4 regions of the Pseudomonas sp. GW821-FHT01D09 genome follow, and region 1 is predicted to be linked to each of the others. Evidence: predicted binding sites of a transcription regulator. Region 1 holds the regulator's gene; each other region holds the start of a gene.
What was found. The regulator FliA, encoded in region 1, starts transcription of late flagellar genes. The targets are predictions, from matches to a motif close to CTAAAGTTTNNNNNNNNNNNGCCGNTAA.

Region 1 (5,749 bases):
GGCTTCACTGGCCGGGGCTTTGTCAGCAGGTGCCGGGGCACGGGCCGGTGCGGCGGGAGCCCGGGCAGCAGGCGCAGGGGCCGGCGCGGCGGCCTTGGAGGCAGCGGGGGCCGGCGTGGCCACGGCGGCAGTGGCTGCTGCGGCAGGTGCCACTTCAGAGAACTTGCCCTTGCCGTGCAACTCGTCCAGCAGGGATTCAAATTCGTGGTCGCTGATCAGGCCATCCGCCGCCGGCGCGGCAGGGGCAGGCGCCGCAGCAGGGGCAGCAGACGCGGCCGCCGCCGCAACAGCCGGCAAGGCATCGGCAGCAAACGAGCCTTTGCCATGCAACTGATCCAGCAGGGCTTCAAATTCGTCGTCGGTGATGTCGGTGCTGGCCGGTGGCGCAGGTTCCACAGGCGCCGGGGCTGGCGCCACGGCGTCCGGGGCGAATTGGCCCTTGCCGTGCAACTGGTCGAGCAATGACTCGAACTCGGCGTCGGTGATGTCTTCGGTGGTCGGCACCATGGGCGGCGTAGCCGCTGCCGGCACCGCTGCCGGCGCTTCTGCCTCGGCCTTGACGGCATTGAGGGAGTCCAGCAGCTGTTCAAATTCGCTGTCGGTGACGTCAGGCTCGGCAACCGGTTCGGGCGCCGCAACCACCACCGGGGCGGCGGTCAGGGCAGCCGGTTCTGCCAGGCGCGCCAGGGCGGCCAGCAGTTCCGGGGTGGCGGCAGTAATCGGTGCACGTTCGCGCACTTCATTGAACATGCCGTTGACCGCGTCCAGGGCTTCAAGGATCACGTCCATCAATTCCGAATCAACGTGCCGCTCACCCTTGCGCAGGATGTCGAACACGTTTTCGGCGATGTGGCAGCACTCCACCAGCTCATGGAGCTGGAGGAAGCCGGCGCCCCCTTTTACAGTGTGAAAACCGCGAAAAATTGCATTGAGCAGGTTCGCATCATCCGGTCGGCTTTCCAGCTCGACCAGTTGCTCGGACAACTGCTCTAGAATTTCGCCGGCCTCTACAAGGAAATCCTGAAGGATTTCTTCATCGGCGCCGAAGCTCATATTGCGTGCTCCTTAGAAGCCTAAACTGGACAGCAAATCGTCTACGTCATCTTGACCTGACATAACGTCTTCACGTTTATCGGCATGAATCTGCGGACCTTCACCCTTGGCGAGGTGTTTTTGTGGATCTTTTTCCGAGAGGATCGCTTCGCGGTCGTGTTCGATACCGGCAAAACGGTCGACCTGACCGGCCATCAGCACCAGTTTGAGCAGGTTGCTTTCCACTTCGGTGACCAGCAGGGTCACGCGCTTGATCACCTGGCCAGTGAGGTCCTGGTAATCCTGGGCCAGCAGAATGTCATTGAGGTTGCTGGAAACCGTGCGGTTTTCCTGCTCGCTGCGGGCCAAAAAGCCTTCAACCCGACGCGCCAGCTCGCGAAACTCTTCAGCACCCACTTCGCGCCGCATGAAACGGCCCCAGTCAGCGCTCAAGGCCTTGGCCTCGTTGGCCATGCCGTTCACCAGGGGCGTGGCGTTTTCCACCAGGTCCATGGTGCGATTGGCTGCCGCCTCAGTCAGCCTGACCACATAGGACAGGCGTTCGGTGGCATCGGTGATCTGCGAGATTTCCTCGGCCTGGGGCATGTGCGGGTCGATCTGGAAGTTGACAATCGCACTGTGCAACTCACGGGTGAGCTTGCCCACTTCCTGGTACAGGCCGCGATCGCGGGTCTGGTTGAGCTCATGGATCAACTGCACCGCGTCGCCGAACTGGCCTTTTTCAAGGCACTCGACCAACTGGTGAGCGTGTTTTTTCAGAGTCGACTCAAAGTCTCCCTGTGATGTTTCTTTATGCTCCATAGCTCCCCCGTGACGACATCAGCCGTGGATGCGTTCAAAGATCTTTTCGATCTTCTCTTTCAAGGCCAATGCAGTGAATGGCTTGACCACGTAACCGTTGACCCCAGCCTGGGCGGCTTCAATGATCTGTTCACGCTTGGCTTCGGCGGTCACCATCAACACCGGAAGGTTGCGCAGTTTTTCATCGGCGCGCACATGGCGCAGCAGATCGATACCGGTCATGCCAGGCATGTTCCAGTCGGTTACCAGAAAGTCGATGCTCCCGCTGTTGAGGATCGGAATCGCCGTAATGCCGTCATCCGCCTCGACCGTGTTAGTGAACCCAAGGTCACGCAACAGGTTTTTTATGATCCGCCGCATCGTTGAGAAGTCATCAACGATGAGGATTTTCATGTTCTTGTCCAATTCGACCTCCAAGCAGTCTTAAACGCGTCCAGCACCTGGGCGCGCCATATCATTCAACAGGCATTACACAAAAAGGACTGCTGGGGCACACCACGAGCCGTTTCCGCCCGGCTTGCGCCCTGACGGTTATCACCCACATTGTCCCCACACTGCCTGTCAGCGCGCTCGCCACTCTCCCAAACGCCCCCGCAAGCGGGCCGCGCATTGGCTATGAAGCTGGCTGACCCGCGATTCGCTGACCCCCAGGACCTCACCGATTTCCTTGAGGTTCAGCTCCTCATCGTAGTACAGCGCCAACACCAGCCGCTCACGCTCCGGCAAATTGGCAATCGCGTCCGCCAGGGCGCCCTGGAAGCGTTCATCTTCCAGGTCGCGGGAAGGCTCCTGGTAAGCGCTCGCGCCGTCCTCATGCAGCCCTTCATGCTCGCCGTCCTGTAGCAGGTCGTCGAAACTGAACAGGCGGCTGCCCAAGGTATCGTTCAAAATCCCGTAATAATCATCGAGACTCAATTGGAGTTCGGCCGCAACTTCGTGATCTTTAGCGTCGCGACCGGTTTTTGCTTCAATTGAGCGAATTGCGTCACTCACCATCCGGGTATTGCGGTGGACCGAACGCGGCGCCCAATCACCTTTACGCACTTCATCGAGCATCGCGCCACGGATACGGATACCCGCATACGTCTCGAAACTCGCACCCTTGCTCGCGTCGTACTTGGTCGACACTTCAAGCAGGCCGATCATGCCGGCCTGGATCAGGTCTTCGACCTGGACACTGGCGGGCAGGCGTGCCAGCAGGTGGTAGGCAATGCGCTTGACCAGGGGCGCATAGCGCTCGATCAATTCGCCCTGGCTGTCACGCGCCGATTTCTTGTAAAGGTTATAGCCGCTGGCTGTCATAGCACCGGTCCTGCACTCGTCTGATGCACCAATCGCTCGACGAAAAACTCCAGATGCCCCCGGGGATTGGCGGGCAGTGGCCAGGTATCGACCTTCTGAGCAATTGCCTTGAACGCCAACGCGCATTTCGAACGAGGGAACGCTTCATAGACTGCACGCTGCTTTTGCACAGCCTTGCGCACACACTCGTCATAGGGAACTGCACCGACGTATTGTAAGGCCACATCGAGGAAGCGATCTGTGACCTTGGTCAACTTGGCGAACAGGTTGCGCCCTTCCTGTGGGCTCTGGGCCATGTTGGCCAGCACGCGGAAGCGGTTCATGCCGTAGTCGCGGTTGAGCAGTTTGATTAGAGCATAGGCGTCGGTGATCGAGGTGGGTTCGTCGCAGACCACCAGCAACACTTCTTGCGCCGCGCGCACGAAGCTGACCACCGACTCGCCAATCCCGGCGGCGGTGTCGATCACCAGCACGTCGAGGTTGTCGCCGATATCGCTGAAGGCCTGGATCAGGCCGGCATGCTGCGCCGGGCTCAGGTGCACCATGCTCTGGGTGCCGGAGGCGGCCGGGACGATACGAATCCCCCCCGGCCCCTGCAACAGCACATCGCGCAGCTCACAGCGGCCCTCAATGACATCGGCCAGGGTATGTTTGGGCGTCAGTCCCAGCAGAACGTCAACGTTCGCCAGGCCCAGGTCGGCATCCAGCAGCATGACGCGGCGGCCAAGCTCTGCCAGAGCCAGGGACAAATTCACTGACACGTTAGTTTTCCCGACGCCACCTTTGCCGCCGGTCACCGCGATCACCTGTACGGGATGCATGCTGCCCATGTTCTTTCTTTACCTTGTCTTGCTTAGCCGCAGGCTACATAGGGTGGCCGCGGTAGCAGACCCTCGATGTAGGTACATTGCACTGTGTTGCATGTTGCCTTCAGCCGACCCGCTTGGCTGGGTTGTGATAGAGGTCGGCGAACATATCCGCCATCGCCTCTTCACTGGGTTCATCCTGCATTTGCACACTGACCGCACGGCTGACCAACTGATGACGGCGCGGCAGATGCAAGTCATCCGGGATCCGCGGCCCGTCGGTCAGGTAGGCGACCGGTAGTTCATGGCTGATAGCCAGGCTCAACACTTCGCCCAGGCTTGCCGTTTCATCCAGCTTAGTCAGGATGCAGCCGGCCAGCCCACAACGTTTGTAGCTATGGTACGCAGCCGTCAGCACCTGTTTTTGGCTGGTGGTTGCAAGTACCAGGTAATTCTTCGACCTGATCCCGCGCCCGGCCAGGCTTTCCAGTTGCATGCGCAGTGCCGGGTCGCTGGCTTGCAGGCCGGCGGTATCGATCAGCACCACGCGCTTGCGCAGCAGCGGGTCGAGGGCGTTGGCCAGGGACTGGCCCGGGTCGACATGGGTCACCGGCACATTGAGGATCCGGCCCAGGGTCTTGAGCTGCTCCTGGGCACCGATGCGGTAGCTGTCCATGCTCACCAGGGCAATGTTGTGGGCGCCGTACTTGAGCACATAACGGGCAGCCAGCTTGGCCAGGGTGGTGGTCTTGCCCATGCCGGCAGGGCCGACCATGGCAATCACGCCACCTTCTTCAAGGGGCTCGATTTCCGGGGTCTGGATCATCCGTGCCAGGTGGGCCAGCAGCATGCGCCAGGCCTGGCGGGGTTCTTCGATGCCGGTGGTCAGTTCCAGCAGGTCGCGCGACAACGGGCCGGACAGGCCGATGCGTTGCAGGCGACGCCAGAGGTTGGCCTGTTGCGGCTTGCTGCCCTGCAACTGGTTCCAGGCCAGCGAGCCCAACTGCACTTCCAGTAGTTCACGCAGGCCATTGAGTTCAAAACGCATCGAGTCGAACACGCGCTGGTCGACCGCAGCAGCCGGTGCTGGCGCGGCGGGACGTGGCGGCTCGACGAAGGTCGGTTCTACCAGTGGCTCGGCCGCGGTCAGCGGCAGGCCGGCAAACAATTGGCGGTTGGTGCTCGCATCGCTGTCGCCGCGCATGCTCAGCTCGGCCTGGGCCGAGACAATACGCGAGGCGGTCTTGCGCAACTCGTCTTCGAGTTCCATGTTCGGCACGCGCGGCGCCAAGGCCTGGGGTTTGTAATCCAGGGCAGCCGTCAGCTCGACACCGCCGGCAATGCGACGGTTACCGATAATCGCTGCGTCGGCGCCCAGCTCATCACGAACCAGCTTCATGGCCTGACGCATATCGGCGGCGAAAAAACGCTTTACTTGCATAACCCACTACCTCAGCCGTTGGGCCCTACTGTCGCGACGATAGTCACTTGCTTATTGTCAGGAATTTCCTGGTAAGCCAAAACGTGCAAATTCGGTACTGCCAGGCGTCCAAAGCGCGACAACATCGCGCGGACCGGGCCTGCCACCAGCAGAATCACCGGTTGGCCCTGCATTTCCTGGCGCTGTGCGGCGTCGATCAACGAACGCTGCAACTTTTCAGCCATGCTTGGCTCCAGCAGGACGCCCTCTTCCTGGCCCTGCCCGGCCTTCTGGATACTATTGAGCAATATTTGTTCCAACCTGGGTTCCAAGGTGATCACAGGCAGCTCGGAGTCAAGCCCTACAA
Region 2 (5,749 bases), on a different contig from region 1:
TGATCGCGCCCGGTGCCCTTGGGCGGCGGATGGATCTCTTCCCAGTTCATGTTGACGATACGTTCCACCGAGCGCACCAGGAACCCCTGGGTCTTGGTGTTGTATTCGGTGATGATCACAAACGGGCTCTCGCGATCCTGCAGGCCGGAAGTACCGGTGGCCATCGCCAGGTCAAGAATCGGAATCGTCGAGCCACGAATGTTGGCCACACCACACACCACGGGGTTGGACTTGGGCATTATGGTGAGTTTGGGACATTGCAGCACCTCCCGTACCTTGAAAACGTTGATGCCATATAGCTGCTTGCCATCGAGTCGAAACAGCAACAACTCCAGGCGATTCTGCCCTACCAGCTGCGTGCGCTGGTTCACTGAATCCATTACACCTGCCATGCCCAGACTCCTACGCTACAAAACTTACGGGTACGACGCGCACCCAACACAAAACGGCACGAGCCTTGCTTTTTATTGGCTATGAACATCAAAACGACAGTTTTCCGACGCCTTGGCTCGCCCCAGTACCGCAGATCGCTCTGTGCCTGGATGGCGTTGCTTGCCTTGGGCGCAGGCCACCAGGCCCGTGCCGACAATGTCACCTTGCCTGATCTGCTTATCGGCGTCACTCAAGGCTTTCTTGAGTTCACTGTAGAAGATTATCTGGCAACCACACAGACACCGGGGCGTTATGAGATCCAAGTCAACCCATTGGACCCGCGTTTGCGCATGCCCATGTGCGACAAGGAATTGACAGGCTCACTGGAAAGCCCCGCCCAGCCCATTGGCCGCGTGACCGTGCGCGTACGCTGCGACGGCAGCTCGCCCTGGACCGTGTTCGTGCCGGCCCAGGTGCGATTGTTCCGCGAAGTGGTGACCGTTACCCGCCCACTCAAGCGCACCGGCATCATCGGTTTTGAAGACGTGGCCATGCGCGAACGCGACATCAGCCAGATCAGCCAGGGCTACCTCACCTCTGTGGATCAGGCCATTGGGCAGAAATTAACCCGACCAATGGTCAGCGACCAGGTGATTACCCTGGTTCACCTGGAACAGGCAGAAGTGGTGCGCAAGGGCGACCAGGTGGTGATCTCCGCCAGCAGTGGCGGCCTGAACGTGAAAATGCCGGGGGAGGCCCTGGCCAATGGCGGGATGAGCGAACAGATCCGCGTCAAGAACCTCAACTCCAAGCGGGTGATCAAGGCCCGTGTCACGGCCCCTGGCCAAGTGGAGGTGGCGTTATAGATTACTGGCGTGGGACGCTGGCTTTTCCTACACTGTGCGCACGATATTGCGAGGCATAGGTTTATTGTCGATCGCGCCTAAAGTTTGTCCGGGTATGGCCGAAAACATGGCAAGCGTCCAAATACCCAGAGGTTTTTTAACATGGTCATTGATTTCAGCCGATTGAATAACGCCCAGGCAACGCCCGGCAGCACGCGTACCAACGCGGCCAAGGACAGCGTTGAAGCCAAGGCACCGGCAGTGCCTGCCAAGGCAGAACAAACCGTTTCGACGCAAAGTGGCGAATCGGTCCATTTGAGCAACGAGGCTCAACAGTTGCAGAAGATCACTGACTCGCTGCGCGATCAGCCGATTGTCAATAAAGCCCGCGTGGCCGAGTTGAAACAGGCGATTGCCGATGGCAGCTATCAGATCGACAACGACCGTTTAGCCGGCAAAATCATCAAAGCCGAGCGCTAGGCACAGGCCTGCGCCGGGCTTTTGGACGCTTAAACCCCAAGGCCAGCCATGCACGACGAAAATCTGCTGCAACTGATCACTGAAGACCTGGCTCCCGCGCAACACCTGCTGGAGCTGCTTCAAGACGAATTCGTGGCCCTGTGCGGTCGCGACATGCGCCTGCTGGAAGACATCCTGGCACGCAAGCAATCGCTGATCATCCTGCTTGAACAACACGGCCAGAAACGCAGCCAGATCCTGCTCAGCCTGGGCCTGCCCGCTGACCACAGCGGCCTGGAACAGTTGGCCAGCCATTCGTCGGTCGGCGACCAGTTGCTGGCCCAGAGCAAAGCACTCAATGAGTTGTTGATCAACTGCCAGCAAGCCAATGTGCTCAATGGCCAGTCGATCCAACTGCAGCAAGCTACCACCGCCAACCAGTTGCGCATCCTGCATGGCGGCGAACCTCCAGCACTGTATAACGCCCAGGGCTCCACCTCGCGACTGGTCAAGCCCAGCACCCTCAGCCAAGCCTGACGCCGGTTTATCGGGCGCCCTATCAAGGCGCGCCACATACTGGCAAAATGCCGGTTCTTGCGTGTAGTCGTATTTTGTCTGGAGATGGAAGAACCGTGTTCAACACCCTTAGCGCGGTAGATGCTCCGCAGCCACCCAAGGTCCTCACCACCCCTCTGGAAATTGCCAGCACCCTGCGGCTGCTGCAAGAGAGCCACGACCCGCTGATCATCACCTTTCACGAACGCAACCAGCGCTTCCAGAGCTACCTGGTGGAGGTCGACAAGGACAGCAAGACCCTGAGCCTGGACGAGATGATCCCGCCCGACGGTGAACGCTACCTGGAAAATGGCGAAGCCTTTCGCATCGAAGGCTTTCACGAAGGCGTGCGCGTGGCCTGGGACAGTAATGGCAGCCTGACAATCGGCACACAGGACGGCCACCGTATCTACAAAGGCAGCCTGCCTGAAGAAGTGGTCTACCATCAGCGCCGCAATGCCTTTCGCGCAGCCTTGAAACTGGCGCAACTGGTGAATATCGAATTGGGCGGCGAGAAACTCAAGACGCCTATCAGCGGTCAGTTGCTGGATATCTCCGCCACCGGCTGCAAGCTGCGCTTTGACGGGGACATCTCCGAGCGCCTGCAACTGGGCCAGGTCTACGACCGTTTTATTGCCGCCCTGCCCTTTGGCAGCATGACCACTGCGGTGGAGTTGCGTTACCTGCACGTTGAAGAAAGGATCAACACAACCTTTGCCGGTGTGCGCTTCCACAATATGAGCGGCCTGGTGCAGCGCCAGGTCGAGCGCTTTGTCTACCAACTGCAGCGCGAGGCGCGACGGTTCGATAAAGACGACGACCTGTAAACGCCGAACCACAGGCACAAAAAAACGGGCAGCTCCTTTGGGAACTGCCCGTTTTTTGTTTCAGGGACGGGCCCGACTCAAGTCATGCGGGTGCTCATCCGGGTCGGGATGCTCCGCCGGGTCAGGCTCAGGTTGCGGCTCTACCTCCGGTTCTGCCTCGGGCCCTGGCTCTGGCGCAGCGGTTTGCATCTGGTCCTGGACCACCTGCTCATCCACACGCGGATCGAGGGCTGCCACCAAGGGCGAGCTGGACATGCTGTCGGGCATCGCTACGTGCTGCAGCGGCGCATCGTCCACCTGATGCAGGTTGGTCACCGCCTTGGGGCGAATGCGCCAGACCAGGATCAAGGCACACAAGCTGAAGAACGCATAGAGCATCTGGTTGCCAAACAGCTTCATGACCACCCCCGCCAGCAACGGCCCGATACTCGCGCCCACCCCGTAGGTCACCAGCAGCATCGCGGTGAGCGATACCCGGCGATCACCTTCGACATGGTCGTTGGAAAACGCCACGGCCAGCGGGTAGAGGCAGAACTGCACCAGCGAGCACAGAAAACCGGCGACAAACAGCACTTCCAACGGCACCTGGGTCATGATCGCCAGCGGCAATGCCGCCACCGCCAGGCACAGGGCGAAGCAGCGAATCAACAAGGCCCGGTCATAGCGATCCGACAGCCAGCCCAGCGGCCATTGCACCAACAGGCCGGCAAAAATACAGCTACCCATGAACAGGCCGACCTGCTCGGTGCTCAACCCCTGCTGGGCCGCATACAGCGGCGCCAGGCCATAGAAGGAGCCGACGATCAGGCCGGCCCCCAAGACCGTACTCAAGGACTGTGGCACACGTTTGATAAAAAAACGCGGTTCCATCGGCGCCGGGTGCAAGGGCGCCGGGTGAATACGCCGGGTCATGGCCACCGGCACCAGGCACAGGGCAAAACACAGCGCCACCAGCATCAGCAGCTCAAGCCCCAATTGGGGGTGCATGACCAGAATCAACTGGCCCAGCACCAGGCCCAGGTAGGAGGCGATCATATAACCACTGAACACCACGCCGCGCTGCTTGGCATCCGCCTGCTCGTTGAGCCAGCTCTCGATGACCATGTACTGGCACATCATGCCGAGGCCGACGATGATCCGCAGCACGATCCAGGCCGGCAGCCAATCCACCAGGCCATGGCCCAGCACCGCCGCACCGACAATCCCGGCACAGGTGGCATAGGCCCGGATATGCCCGACCCGGGCAATCAGGCGATGCCCGATCTTGCCCCCCAGCACCAGGCCAAAATAGTTGGCCGCCATCAACGCGCCGACCCACAGGCTGTCGACGTTATCCGCTGCCAGGCGCAAGGCCAGGTAAGTACTGAGCAGGCCGGAGCCGATCAGCATCATCAAGGAGGCGAAATAAAGGGCTCGAAAAGATTTCCAGATCTGGCGCATCGGCGGTCCGAGCGGCTCCTTGCAGTGGGTTTCAGGCTATTGACACAATAGACCGAGGGCGAAGCATCGTTAAACCCAGGCACCTGACGACACAGGCGCCCAGAAGCATTTGGATCCGGTAACGTTCAAGCATGCAGCCTTCGATGAACTCGACCGCCAACAGTTCCTTCGCCGTTGCGTTACCTGTCAGACGCACTCAGGCAGAAGGCGCGGTACAAGGTTGTGACAATATATCTCGCCAGCCGGGCTGAAGGCACTGGCCAAACGGCCAAGAAAGCAGCCACCCATAAAAAAACCCCGCCAGCGCAGGCTGAGCGGGGTTTTTCAGCGTCTCGGCCGGGTGGGCGGCGAGACTGCAAATGGTGTCCCAGGGCCGGTTCGAACGGCCAACCTTCCCCTTAGGAGGGGGATGCTCTATCCAATTGAGCTACTGGGACTAATGACAGGCGCACGGCCAGATGGCGTTGCGACAGACGGCGTGCATGTTAACGGCCAAGGTGAGTTTTGTCATGTCGTCCGTCAGCTTTTTAGGCGTAAGCCTTCATCCCGCCCCGCCAGCGATAAACCTGGGCCCACGGGCCCACCCACGTCATCGTGCAAAATGCATTGATGCGAAATGCCATCATTGCATATTGCAACGAGCCATACGTTTGAGATCAATTTATATCATTGATTTACAATGATATTTTTCAAATTAACCGCTGGCACGATGACTGCACTCTTTATGCTTATAAAACGGTCCTGCACGTGAACACGGGGAAACACCCATGAACAGCACACTTCTGATCCTGAACGCCCTGGCCTTGGCCGTACTGGTGATGTTCCACTTCCAGGCCAGCAGCGACAGCGATACGGCACAGATCAGCCACACGGGTAGCCACCAGACCCAGCAACGACCTCAACTGGCCGTGATGACAGCCAATGGCCAATCGTCGGCTCACCTGACACAGGGCACGCAGGCCAGCAGCTCTTCTGAACACTGGATCTTCTAAGCGAGCCCACCATGACCAAGCCAGCCTGGCTATTTCTCGTCCTGGCCGTGTCCACGGGCATCCTGGGGCTCAATCCTCCATCGGCGCACTGGCAGACCCTTTGCCTCAGCGCCTGCGCCGTGTTCGCCGTCGCATTGGTGATCGCCGTGGTCGTCGGGCATCGCTTCAAGTTCGACCCCGTCCTGCGCTGAACGCCTCTGCGACGAGAGATTGACACCCTGCCAATCCCCTCCGCATGCCACCCGACCTTATATCGCCT
Region 3 (5,749 bases), on a different contig from region 1:
CATGCGAGAGCGGGGCTTTTTTGTGCCTGATGTTTACCGGCAGGCGATGGGTTACTCACCCATCTGCGATTGCAGGTAGTTCTCCAGGGTCACTTTGTCGATCAGGCCAACTTGGGTTTCCAGCCAGTCGATATGTTCTTCCTGGTCTTCCAGGATATCTTCCAGCAGTTCGCGGCTACCGAAGTCGCCCTTGGTTTCGCAGTGAGCGATGGCGGCCTTGAGGTCGGCATGGCTCTTGCGCTCGAAGCCCAGGTCGCTGTTGAGCATTTCCAGGGTGTGCTCGCCGATGTTCAGCTTGCCCAGGTCCTGGACGTTCGGCAGGCCTTCGAGGAACAGGATGCGCTTGATCAGCGCGTCTGCGTCCTTCATGGCCTTGATCGATTCCTTGTACTCACGCTTGCCGAGCTTTTCCAGGCCCCAATCGTCATACATGCGGGCATGCAGGAAGTACTGATTGATCGCGACCAGTTCATTGGCAAGGATTTTGTTGAGTTGCTGGATGACTGAGATGTCGCCTTTCATGATTGGGGTCCTGCCCTGTGTTCGTTGTATATAGGGCGGAGTTTGAGCGGCACAATGACGAGTGTCAAACCTAAGTTATTGAATAATAAATGAAAATTAATCGGAATAAGAATGTTTGTGTTCCGCGTCTTGGCGCTAACTGTTTGAATTACAGGCATAAAAAAACCGGACACTAAGTCCGGTTCTTTAAAACGCGTCAAATTAAGCGTGTGTAAATTCTGCCGAGTAGGGGATCGCGGCCTGGGCCACCTGCAGCTTTGTCAGGGTTTCCCGTACCACTTGCTTGGCAAGGCAGGCACATTTGCCGCATTGGCTGGCAACGCCGGTGGTTTCACGCACTTCTTTGTAGCTGCAGCAACCTTCATAGATCGCTTCGCGGATTTGTCCGTCGGTGACGCCAGTGCAGAGGCAGACATACATAAGGGAGAACCATCGCGGTTTAAGGCTTAAGTGCGATGGATCTTAATGTTAACGAGAATGATTGTCAAAGTGCTTTCTCAAACCGTTGCCTGCCATGGGGCCCTCACTGACGAACGGTTTTTTTCAGGTATGATGGTCGGTCTTTACGAAGCGTGATCGCGTCACAGGCCTGTCGTCAATGCACGGCAGACTCAAGGGCGGTCCATTTACTTCAATTACCATCAGGAGATAACCCATGAGCGTACTCGTCGGTAAACAAGCCCCGGATTTCGACGTCCCGGCCGTCCTCGGCAATGGCGAAATCGTTGACAGCTTCAAGCTGTCTGAAGCCATCAAAGGTAAATACGGCCTGGTGTTCTTCTACCCGCTGGACTTCACCTTCGTCTGCCCATCCGAGCTGATCGCCCTGGATCACCGCATGGACGATTTCAAGGCGCGTAACGTTGAAGTGGTTGCCGTTTCCATCGACTCCCATTTCACCCACAACGCCTGGCGCAACACCGCTATCAATGATGGCGGCATCGGCAAAGTCAAATACACCATGGCTGCCGACATGAAGCACGACATTGCCAAGGCCTACGACGTTGAGTCCGAAGGCGGCGTGGCTTTCCGTGGCGCGTTCCTGATCGACGACAAGGGCGTTGTGCGCTCGCAGATCATCAACGACCTGCCGCTGGGCCGTAACATGGAAGAGCTGATCCGCCTGGTCGACGCTCTGCAATTCCACGAAGAGCACGGCGAAGTCTGCCCGGCCAACTGGAAAAAAGGCGACAAAGGCATGAACGCTTCGCCAGCAGGCGTTGCGGCTTACCTGACCGAGAACGCTGGCAAGCTGTAAGCCAGGTTCGCGGTGAAAAAAACCGGCCTGAGAGGGCCGGTTTTTTTATGCGCGGGATTTAGCGATGTAATCAGTCGCTGAAGTCTTCCCAGCCGCCCATCTGTTTCCAGCGGTTGACGATGCCGCAGAACAGGTCGGCGGTCTTCTCGGTGTCGTAGCGAGCCGAGTGGGCCTCACGGCCGTCGAAGTCAATACCGGCTGCCTGACATGCCTTGGCCAGTACGGTCTGGCCATAAGCCAGGCCAGCCAGGGTGGCGGTGTCAAAGCTGGAGAATGGGTGGAACGGGTTGCGCTTCATGTCCAGGCGCGCCACGGCGGCGTTGAGGAAGCCCAGGTCGAAGCTGCTGTTGTGCCCGACCAGGATCGCGCGTTTGCAGCCGTTGGCCTTCAAGGCCTTGCGTACGCCACGGAAGATGTCGGTCAAGGCCGTTTCTTCGCTGACGGCCATGCGCAACGGATGGTCGAGCTTGATCCCGGTGAACTCCAGGGCCGCGGCTTCGATATTGGCGCCTTCAAACGGCTCGACGCGGAAGAAATGGGTGTGTTCGGGATACACAAAACCCTGTTCGTCCATGCCGATGGTAGTCGCGGCAATTTCCAGCAGCGCATCGGTGGCGCAATTGAAGCCGCCGGTTTCTACGTCGATAACGACAGGCAGATAGCCGCGAAAGCGCTCGGCCATCGGGTGGCGCGAACCGCCGCCACCGTGTTCCTGTTCGTCGTCGTAATGGTCTTCACTCACGGGTGTTCCTCCAGCAGGCGCCAGCGCAGTGTTTCACCGGCGCGCAGCGGGATAACGGTCAGCTCGCCAAATGGCAGGCTGGTGGGGGCGGCCCAGTCTTCACGGACCAGGGTAATACGGTCGGTATTCGCCGGCAGGCCGTAGAAACGCGGGCCATTGAGGCTGGCGAAGGCCTCGAGTTTGTCCAGGGCGTTGCGCGCCTCGAAGGCTTCGGCGTACAGCTCGATCGCCGCATAGGCGGTGTAGCAGCCAGCACAGCCACAGGCCGCTTCCTTGGCATGCTGGGCGTGGGGCGCCGAGTCGGTGCCGAGGAAGAATTTCGCGCTGCCACTGGTGGCGGCATCGAGCAACGCCACCTGGTGGGTGTTGCGCTTGAGGATCGGCAGGCAATAGAAGTGCGGCCGGATCCCGCCCACCAACATGTGATTGCGGTTGTACAGCAGGTGATGCGCGGTGATGGTCGCGCCGACGTTGGCCGAAGCCTCGGTGACGAACTGCACGGCGTCTGCGGTGGTGATGTGCTCGAACACCACCTTGAGGGTCGGGAACAGCTCGACCACACGGCGCATGTGTTCGTCGATAAAGATCTTCTCACGGTCGAACACATCGACATCGCCCCGGGTCACTTCCCCGTGGATCAGCAGCGGCATGCCCACTTCGGCCATGGCTTCGATGGCGGGCAGGATCTTGTCGATACTGGTCACGCCGGAGTCGGAGTTGGTCGTGGCGCCGGCCGGGTACAGCTTGGCGGCATGCACGAAACCGCTGGCCTTGGCCGCGCGGATTTCGGCGGGTTGGGTGCGGTCGGTCAGGTAGAGCACCATCAACGGTTCAAAGCGGCTGCCGGCCGGTCGTGCAGCGAGGATGCGCTGGCGATAGGCGTCGGCTTCTGCGGCATTGCGTACCGGAGGTACCAGGTTAGGCATGATGATGGCGCGGCCAAACGTGCGCGCAACATCGGCCACGGTTTGGGGCAACGCAGCACCATCGCGAAGATGAATATGCCAGTCGTCGGGACGCAGCAGGGTCAGGCGGTCGGACATTGGGGATTCCAGGCGGGTCAATCTGGTGGGAATGCTACCGGAAAAGACTCTTGCAGGCACTCGCTATCAAGTTTTGCAGGGCGTGACCGATATCCCTGGGTATGCCTTAACGATGTATGACGCCTTGTTGTGTTGTAGAAACCAGTGGAGCCTCCCGTGCGCCAGCAATATCTAGCCCTGCTCAGCGTGTTCGCCAGCCTGCCCGCGATGGCCCTGACGTTCCAGACGCGCCTGGAAAATATTGAGTGGAAGGTGGAAGGCGACAAGTTCGAGTGCCGCTTGAGCCAGCCAATCACCGATTTTGGCTCGGGTGAGTTCGTGCGCCGGGCCGGCGAGCAGGCGACATTCCGTCTCAAAGCCTATAACAGTGCGCTGGGCGTTGGCTCCGCAACACTATTGGCGGCGGCTGCGCCGTGGCAGCCCGGGCGCGGTGATATCAGCCTCGGTGCCGTGCGGGCAGGCAGCGGCGATGTGTTGTTCAACAGCTCCCAGGCCCAGGCCGGGCGTCTGTTCAATGGCTTGCTCGATGGCCGCAGCCCCACCGTGCGCCACTATTCCCGGGATGGCGGCTATTCGGAAATCCGCTTGCTGCCGGTGCGCTTCAACAAGGCCTACAGCGATTACCAGTTATGTACCGCGAAATTGCTGCCGATGAATTTCGAGCAGGTCAAGCAGGCTGAAGTCGGCTTTCCGGGCGGCGGTATCGACCTGGATCCGGCCGCCAAGGCCAAGTTGATGGTGATGCTTGAGTTCATCAAGGCCGACCCTACCGTCAACCATATTGAACTGGACGGCCATTCGGACAACAGCGGCAATCGCCTGACCAATCGCGACCTGTCCCGCCGCCGCGGCCTGGCCGTGATGGACTTCTTCAAGGCCAACGGCATCCCCGAGTCGCAGATCGTGCTGCGTTTCCACGGTGAACGTTACCCCCTGGTGCCCAATACCAATCCAGCCAACCGGGCGAAGAACCGGCGGGTGAATATCCACCTCGACCGCGTGCCGGCTCCCGAGAAACCGGCACCCCAGGCCACGGCCCCGGCGAATGCGGCGGCGACCTCTTAGGTGCGGCTATTCGTCGCTCGCCCGACATAATCTGTCGCTTTATCTTCATTTGCTGTCGCGCCCCTGTAATTTCACGGTTTTGATCGGTAGAATCGACGCCTTTCCGTAAAACCCCGTGGAGTGATGGCATGGCCGACGTAAACAAGGTCGTTCTCGCGTATTCCGGCGGCCTGGACACTTCGGTGATCCTCAAGTGGCTGCAGGATACTTATAACTGTGAAGTGGTGACCTTTACCGCTGACCTGGGTCAGGGCGAAGAGGTCGAACCTGCACGAGCCAAGGCGCAAGCCATGGGCGTCAAAGAGATCTACATTGACGACCTGCGCGAAGAATTCGTCCGCGATTTCGTTTTCCCGATGTTTCGCGCCAACACTGTCTACGAAGGCGAGTACCTGCTGGGTACTTCCATCGCACGTCCGCTGATTGCCAAGCGCCTGATCGAAATTGCCAACGAAACCGGCGCAGACGCCATTTCCCATGGCGCCACCGGCAAGGGCAACGACCAGGTGCGTTTCGAGCTGGGTGCCTATGCCTTGAAGCCAGGTGTAAAAGTGATTGCTCCCTGGCGTGAATGGGACCTGCTGTCCCGTGAAAAGCTGATGGATTACGCTGAAAAGCACGCCATCCCGATCGAACGCCACGGTAAGAAAAAGTCCCCGTACTCGATGGACGCCAACCTGCTGCACATCTCCTATGAAGGTGGCGTGCTGGAAGACACCTGGACCGAGCACGAAGAAGACATGTGGAAGTGGACCGTCTCCCCGGAGAACGCTCCCGACAAGCCGCAGTACCTGGAGCTGACCTACCGCAACGGCGACATCGTCGCGCTGGATGGTGTCGAAATGACCCCGGCCACCGTGCTGGCGACCCTCAACCGTATCGGTGGCGAACACGGTATCGGTCGCCTGGACATCGTGGAAAACCGCTACGTGGGCATGAAGTCCCGTGGCTGCTACGAAACCCCGGGCGGCACCATCATGCTGCGCGCTCACCGCGCCATCGAGTCCATCACCCTGGACCGCGAAGTGGCTCACCTCAAGGATGAGCTGATGCCCAAGTACGCCAGCCTGATCTACACCGGCTACTGGTGGAGCCCTGAGCGCCTGATGCTGCAACAGA
Region 4 (5,749 bases), on a different contig from region 1:
CCGCCTCAAGGACTGGGACCAGAAAGCCAACCTCGACAGCGGCCTGGGCCTGGTGCATTTCATCCAGGTCATGGCGCGCATGCAGCATGTGCCGCAGGTGTGCCGTGTTGCGTTTGACCCGGATCATGCGCAAACCACCCCGCGCGGCTTGCTTATCGAGCAGCCGGAGGTGGCCGGGGCATTGCGTGAGGCGATGCTGGCGTCAATCGCCCAGGTGAGCGAGCTGGGGTTGCCGGAGGGTGCGCGTTGGGGCGATATCCAGGTCTCGGGCAGCACCCCGATGCATGGCGGCCCGCAGGAACTGGGGATCTACAACGCCATGCAAAGCGTGCCGAGGGCCGATGGCAAGCGTGAGGTGGTCAGCGGCAGCAGTTACATGCAGATCGTCACCTTCGACGATCAGGGGCCCAAGGCCGAAGGGGTGTTGGCGTTCTCACTGTCCAGCGATCCGGCATCGCCGTACTTCAAGGACCAGACCCTGGCGTTTTCCGCGAAAAAGCTCAGCCCGTTGCCGTTTACCGAACAGCAGATCAAGGCTGATCCGCAGTATCAACGGCAGGTGATCCACGAGTAGGGGGGGTTATTCTGCGAGCAGCTGCGCCACGGCGGCAAACGCCTGGTCATGCCGCGCCTGCCAATCCCCGTCAATCACCTTGAAGGGCTGGTGATGCTGCTCCAGCCAGTCGCGGCTGGCCTGGAAGAAGGCCAGGCGATCGGCCAGGTCCGGCTGGCAGCGCTGACCGTCGGCGGTCCAGCCAATGCCTTCGGGCGACAGCAGCAGGTGCAGGTCGTAGTGGCGGGCCAGCAGCGCCTCATCGAGCCATGCCGGGGCATCGCCAAACAGGGTCAGGCTCCACAGCTTGTTGGTCAGCAAGTGGGTGTCGAGGATCAACAGTTGCGGTTGCCGCGCACGGCCGGCATCTTCCCAGGCCAGTTGGCCGCGGGCGATGTCCGGGATGTCGGCCAGGGTGGTATCGCGCTGGTAGTGGTCGATGAAGTAGCGCACATACTCGCCCACCAGCACCGCGCCGAAATGCGCCTGCAACTGCTCGGCCAGCCAGCTTTTACCGCTGGACTCGGGGCCTGCCATCACCAGCACCTTCATGCGCGCAACGCCGGGTCGGCGCGCCATTGCCGCCAGCCCTGCACGGCGATCACGGTGAACAGGGCATAGAGCGCGGCCGTCAGGTACAGCCCTTTGTAGACAAACAGGCCGACAAAAATCACATCGACCACAATCCACAGCGCCCAGCATTGCACGCGTTTTTGCGCCATCCACATCTGCGCCACCAGGCTGAAACCGGTCAGCGCTGCATCCAGCCACGGTTGGGCGGCATCGGTCCAGTGCGCCATGGCCGCGCCCAGCAGCAGGCTGCCCACGGCGCCGAGACTCAGGCTCAGGAGGACGGCCTGGGTGCCGAGGCGGGTGACCTGTCGCCCTTGGCGCACCTCGCCGGCACGGGTCCATTGCCACCAACCGTAGACTTGCAGGCCGGCGTAGACCACTTGCAGCAGCATGTCCGAATACAGCTTCACCTCGAAGAACACCCAGGTGTACAGCAACACCATGACCAGGCCGATCGGCCAGCACCACGGGTTCTGCTTGACCGTCAGCCAGACGGCAATCACCCCCAGCGCGGCGGCAAACAGTTCAAGCCCGGACATGGGATTCCTTGGAAGAGTCGAAGAGGAGGGCGATTGTACCCAACCTCCCGGGCAAAATGCAGAACCCGTGTAGGCGCTGGAGGCCAGCGCCTACACCGTGGGGGGTTAGACCTTGAACTGGCGCAGCAGGCCGTTGAGCTCTTCGCTCAAGTCCTTCAGGTGCACGCTGGCCACGCTCGATTGCTGGGCCGCCAGCGCAGTGCTGTGGGACAGGCCGGCGGCCTGGGTCACGTTCTGGTTGATGTCTTCCACCACGTGGGCCTGTTGCAGGGTGGCGCTGGCAATCGAGGCGTTGAGGCCGTTGAGGTTGCGCAGGGCCTGGCCGATGGCTGTCAGGCTGGCACCCGCCTGGCCGGCTTGTTCAATGGTCAGTTGCGAGGCCTGGTGGCTGTCGCTGATGACCTTGACCGCCGCTTCGGAATGCCCTTGCAGGCGTTCGATCATGCTCTGGATTTCGGCGGTGGATTTTTGCGTGCGCTGGGCCAGCAGGCGTACTTCGTCGGCAACCACGGCAAAACCGCGGCCCTGCTCGCCAGCGCGGGCCGCTTCGATGGCCGCGTTGAGGGCCAGCAGGTTGGTCTGGTCGGCAATGCTGCGGATCACCTCCAGCACCCCGCCAATCTGCGTGCTTTCGGTGGACAGGGTACGGATCACTTCCACGGCCTGGCTGATGGTGCCGGACAGTGCATCGATCTGTTGCAGGCTGCCGTCGATATTGACCTGGCCCTGTTCGGCCTGGGTCTGGGCATCGCGCATTTCGCTGGCGGCGTGTTCGGCATTCTTCGCCACGTCCTGCACGCCGTAGGTCACTTCATTGATGGCGGTGGCCACTAGCTCCATTTGCTGGGACTGCTGCTGGCTGCGGTCATGGGCCTGGCTGGCGTTGCTGCCCAGTTCGGCGGACGACTGGCCCAGGGCATTGGCGCACACCTGCAACTGGCTGACCACCTGGCGCAGCTTGGCGGTGAAGGTGTTGAAGTGCTGGGACAGTTGCGTGACTTCGTCCCGGCCGTGGGTGTCGAGGCTGCGGGTCAAGTCGCTTTCGCCGCTGGCGATATTGGCCATGGCGTGCACCGCTTCCTGTAGCGGGCGCACGATGCTGCGGGCAATCAGCACCACCAGCAGGGCCATGATCAGCGCAATGCCCAGGCCGACCAGCGAGGCTTCCCACACCTGGCCACGGAACTGGGCCTGTACGTCGTCCACGTAGATGCCGGAGCCAATGATCCAGCCCCAGGGCTCGAACAACTGGATATAGGAGGTCTTGGCCACCGGCGCATCCGCCCCGGGCTTCGGCCAGCGGTAGTTGACGACACCGCTGCCCTTGGCCTTGGCCAGGCTGACAAACTCGTTGAAGATCGCAAAGCCGTCCGGGTCGCGGATGGTCGAAAGGTTCTGCCCGTCGAGCTTGGGGTTGGCCGGGTGCATGATCATTACCGGCGTCAGGTCATTGATCCAGAAGTAGTCGTCCTGGTCATAGCGCAGGCCGCGCACCACACTCAGGGCTTGCTTCTGCGCCGCTTCGCGGGTCAGCACGCCGGTGGTCTCGAGGGTGTGATAAAAGTTCAGAATCCCGCTGGCGGTCTGCACCACATGCTGGGTCTGCTGGCTCTTGGCCTGGTAGAGATCGTCGTGGATCTGCTTGAGCATCAGCAACCCCAGGGTCAGCAACATCAACACGGCGACTATCAGGATCATCCACAGGCGTCGGCTGATCGACATATTGCGCAAACTATTCATAGTCTTGTCACTCCGCGTTCTTATAATTTTCGGTGTTGCATTGATCGGCCAGCGATAACGCGCAGCGAAATTCGGGCTTGTCTGATAGGCTTTCGGCCCGGAATCAAAAAACCTGAGTCCTGCCTGATTTTTCACAGAATTTTTGCAGTTCGGCCTTGATCCTGCGCGCAGCCTTGCAGCGTGCTCATCGTTAGTGAACACCTAGAAAATATCAACGAGGCATGCCGTCGCATGACCTTTTGGGGGAATAATGGATCTTTGGACTGCCTTTCAGGCATTGATACTTGGCATTGTCGAAGGGCTGACGGAGTTCTTGCCGATCTCCAGTACCGGGCACCAGATCATCGTCGCCGACTTGCTCGACTTCGGTGGCGAACGCGCCATGGCGTTCAACATCATCATTCAACTGGGCGCCATCCTGGCGGTGGTCTGGGAGTTCCGGCGCAAGATCCTCGACGTAGTGACCGGCCTGCCGACCCAGCGCAATGCCCAGCGCTTCACGGTCAACCTGCTGATCGCTTTCCTGCCGGCGGTGGTGCTGGGGGTGATTTTTGCCGACCTGATCCACGAATACCTGTTCAACCCGATCACCGTGGCCACCGCACTGGTGATCGGTGGCGTGATCATGTTGTGGGCCGAGCGCCGCGAGCATGAAGTCCATGCCGAAACGGTGGATGACATCACCTGGAAAGACGCCTTGAAAGTGGGTTTTGCCCAGTGCCTGGCGATGATCCCGGGCACTTCGCGTTCCGGCTCGACCATTATCGGCGGCCTGTTGTTCGGCCTGTCGCGCAAGACAGCCACCGAGTTCTCGTTCTTCCTGGCAATGCCAACCATGGTCGGCGCGGCGGTGTACTCGGGCTACAAGTACCGTGACCTGTTCCAGCCGGCGGATCTGCCGGTGTTTGCCGTCGGTTTTGTGGTCTCGTTCATCTTCGCGATGATTGCGGTGCGTGGCTTGCTCAAGTTCATCGCCAGCCACAGCTATGCGGTGTTTGCCTGGTACCGCATTGCGTTCGGTTTGCTGATCCTGGCCACCTGGCAGTTCGGCTGGATTGACTGGGCGGCGGCCAAGGCGTGATGACAATCCAACATCTGCGCTTGAAGGCTGTGGTGTTTGCACTGTTGTGTGCCGTGCCGTTGTTCGGCGCGGCCCTGCTGGCGTATCGCGGGGTGTCGTTGGTGCCGTTGGCGGCCTATGGCCTGGTCAGCGTGGTGACGTTTTGCCTGTACTGGAGCGACAAACGCAAGGCCCAGAGCGACAGCTGGCGCACCCCGGAGAAGATCCTGCATGCCCTGGAACTGGCCGGTGGCTGGCCGGGCGCCTTGCTCGCCCAGCAGGTGTTTCGCCACAAGACGCGCAAGGTGTCGTACCAGGTGGTGTTCTGGCTGATCGTGTTGCTGCACCAGGTGTTCTGGATCGATCAGTTGTTCCTTGGTGGGACGCTGCTGTCAGTCTTCTAGCCATGTGGGGCTTGAGAGCGAAGCTGCGCCCTTGTGGGAGCGAGCAAGCCCGCTCCCACAGGGGTATGTGCATGTCTCGATGATCAAGTTGTGTGCAAGACGACCTGGACTGGCTTACTCGTCCAGCCTCAACCCGATCTGCGTGCGCTTGGGCAGCTTGCTCACCACCAACTGGTGGGAACGCTGCAGCAAGCCGCGCAGTTCTTCGCCGCCCAGCGGGTAGGGCACCTGCATGATGATCCACTGCGCCCGCGCCAGGTACGGCGCCGGGTGGATGCCGGGGCGGTCCACGTGGCCGAGGAACAGTTCCTTGTCGACCTTGAACGCCAGGGAATCGCCCCGCAGGTTCTGCAAGGCGAACATCTTGTTGCCGGCAATGGAGAACACCCGCACGCCGCCCCACTTGTAATCCTCCCGGGCACCGGGCAAACCCAGGCAGAACCGGGCGACGTCGTCTTCGCTCATGATCCGGGTATTCATAGCCGTCGATCTCCGCAACTCTTGAAGGCATGGGCCAAAAAGTCGATCCAGGCACGCACGGCTGGGGATACGCCGCGTCGGTGTGGGTAGACCGCTTGCAGCCAGCCACCGGGCAATGACCATTCAGGCAGCAGTTGCACCAGTTGGCCGGTTTCCAGCTCCTGCTCGCAATACATCATCGGCAGCACGGTAAAGCCCAGGCCGGCGAGGGCGCTGGCCTTGCGTACGAGGAAGTCGTCGATACCCAGGCGTGCCTCCATTGCCAGGTCAGTGACATTGCCGACCGGGTCGAGCATGCGCAGGTGGACCAGACGGTCGGCCTCCAGTGCGCCGAGTATGGGCAGTTGCTTGAGGTCGGCCGGGGTTTCGATCCGGCGACCGCGCATAAACTCGGGGCTGG

Region 2: a site for FliA is predicted at 1,316-1,343, ahead of flgM (flagellar biosynthesis anti-sigma factor FlgM). Genes of this name have one in related genera too.
Region 3: a site for FliA is predicted at 3,631-3,658, ahead of AC07W7_RS13525 (flagellar protein MotY). Genes of this name have one in related genera too.
Region 4: a site for FliA is predicted at 3,495-3,522, ahead of AC07W7_RS09080 (methyl-accepting chemotaxis protein). Genes of this name have one in related genera too.

What each region holds. Positions count from the first base shown of each region.
Region 1 covers NZ_JBWKWY010000019.1:95,460-101,208, forward strand. Annotated here, with positions in the region: gene AC07W7_RS17660 (chemotaxis protein CheA) at 1-1,053, opposite strand, end outside; gene AC07W7_RS17665 (protein phosphatase CheZ) at 1,066-1,854, opposite strand; gene AC07W7_RS17670 (chemotaxis response regulator CheY) at 1,873-2,247, opposite strand; gene fliA (RNA polymerase sigma factor FliA) at 2,416-3,156, opposite strand; gene fleN (flagellar synthesis regulator FleN) at 3,153-3,986, opposite strand; gene flhF (flagellar biosynthesis GTPase FlhF) at 4,087-5,403, opposite strand; gene flhA (flagellar biosynthesis protein FlhA) at 5,415-5,749, opposite strand, start outside.
Region 2 covers NZ_JBWKWY010000027.1:68,817-74,565, reverse strand. Annotated here, with positions in the region: gene AC07W7_RS20695 (chemotaxis protein CheV) at 1-392, opposite strand, end outside; gene flgA (flagellar basal body P-ring formation chaperone FlgA) at 474-1,238, shown strand; gene flgM (flagellar biosynthesis anti-sigma factor FlgM) at 1,380-1,697, shown strand; gene AC07W7_RS20680 (flagella synthesis protein FlgN) at 1,746-2,213, shown strand; gene AC07W7_RS20675 (flagellar brake protein) at 2,309-3,058, shown strand; gene AC07W7_RS20670 (MFS transporter) at 3,119-4,498, opposite strand; tRNA gene AC07W7_RS20665 (tRNA-Arg) at 4,859-4,935, opposite strand; gene AC07W7_RS20660 (hypothetical protein) at 5,266-5,490, shown strand; gene AC07W7_RS20655 (PA3371 family protein) at 5,502-5,681, shown strand.
Region 3 covers NZ_JBWKWY010000012.1:56,121-61,869, reverse strand. Annotated here, with positions in the region: gene bfr (bacterioferritin) at 52-522, opposite strand; gene AC07W7_RS13545 (bacterioferritin-associated ferredoxin) at 724-942, opposite strand; gene AC07W7_RS13540 (peroxiredoxin) at 1,178-1,780, shown strand; gene rnt (ribonuclease T) at 1,851-2,522, opposite strand; gene pyrC (dihydroorotase) at 2,519-3,565, opposite strand; gene AC07W7_RS13525 (flagellar protein MotY) at 3,722-4,630, shown strand; gene AC07W7_RS13520 (argininosuccinate synthase) at 4,759-5,749, shown strand, end outside.
Region 4 covers NZ_JBWKWY010000006.1:121,054-126,802, forward strand. Annotated here, with positions in the region: gene pvdQ (bifunctional acylase PvdQ) at 1-574, shown strand, start outside; gene AC07W7_RS09070 (AAA family ATPase) at 581-1,105, opposite strand; gene pnuC (nicotinamide riboside transporter PnuC) at 1,102-1,665, opposite strand; gene AC07W7_RS09080 (methyl-accepting chemotaxis protein) at 1,771-3,405, opposite strand; gene AC07W7_RS09085 (undecaprenyl-diphosphate phosphatase) at 3,656-4,486, shown strand; gene AC07W7_RS09090 (DUF1294 domain-containing protein) at 4,486-4,869, shown strand; gene AC07W7_RS09095 (MmcQ/YjbR family DNA-binding protein) at 4,984-5,334, opposite strand; gene AC07W7_RS09100 (LysR substrate-binding domain-containing protein) at 5,346-5,749, opposite strand, start outside.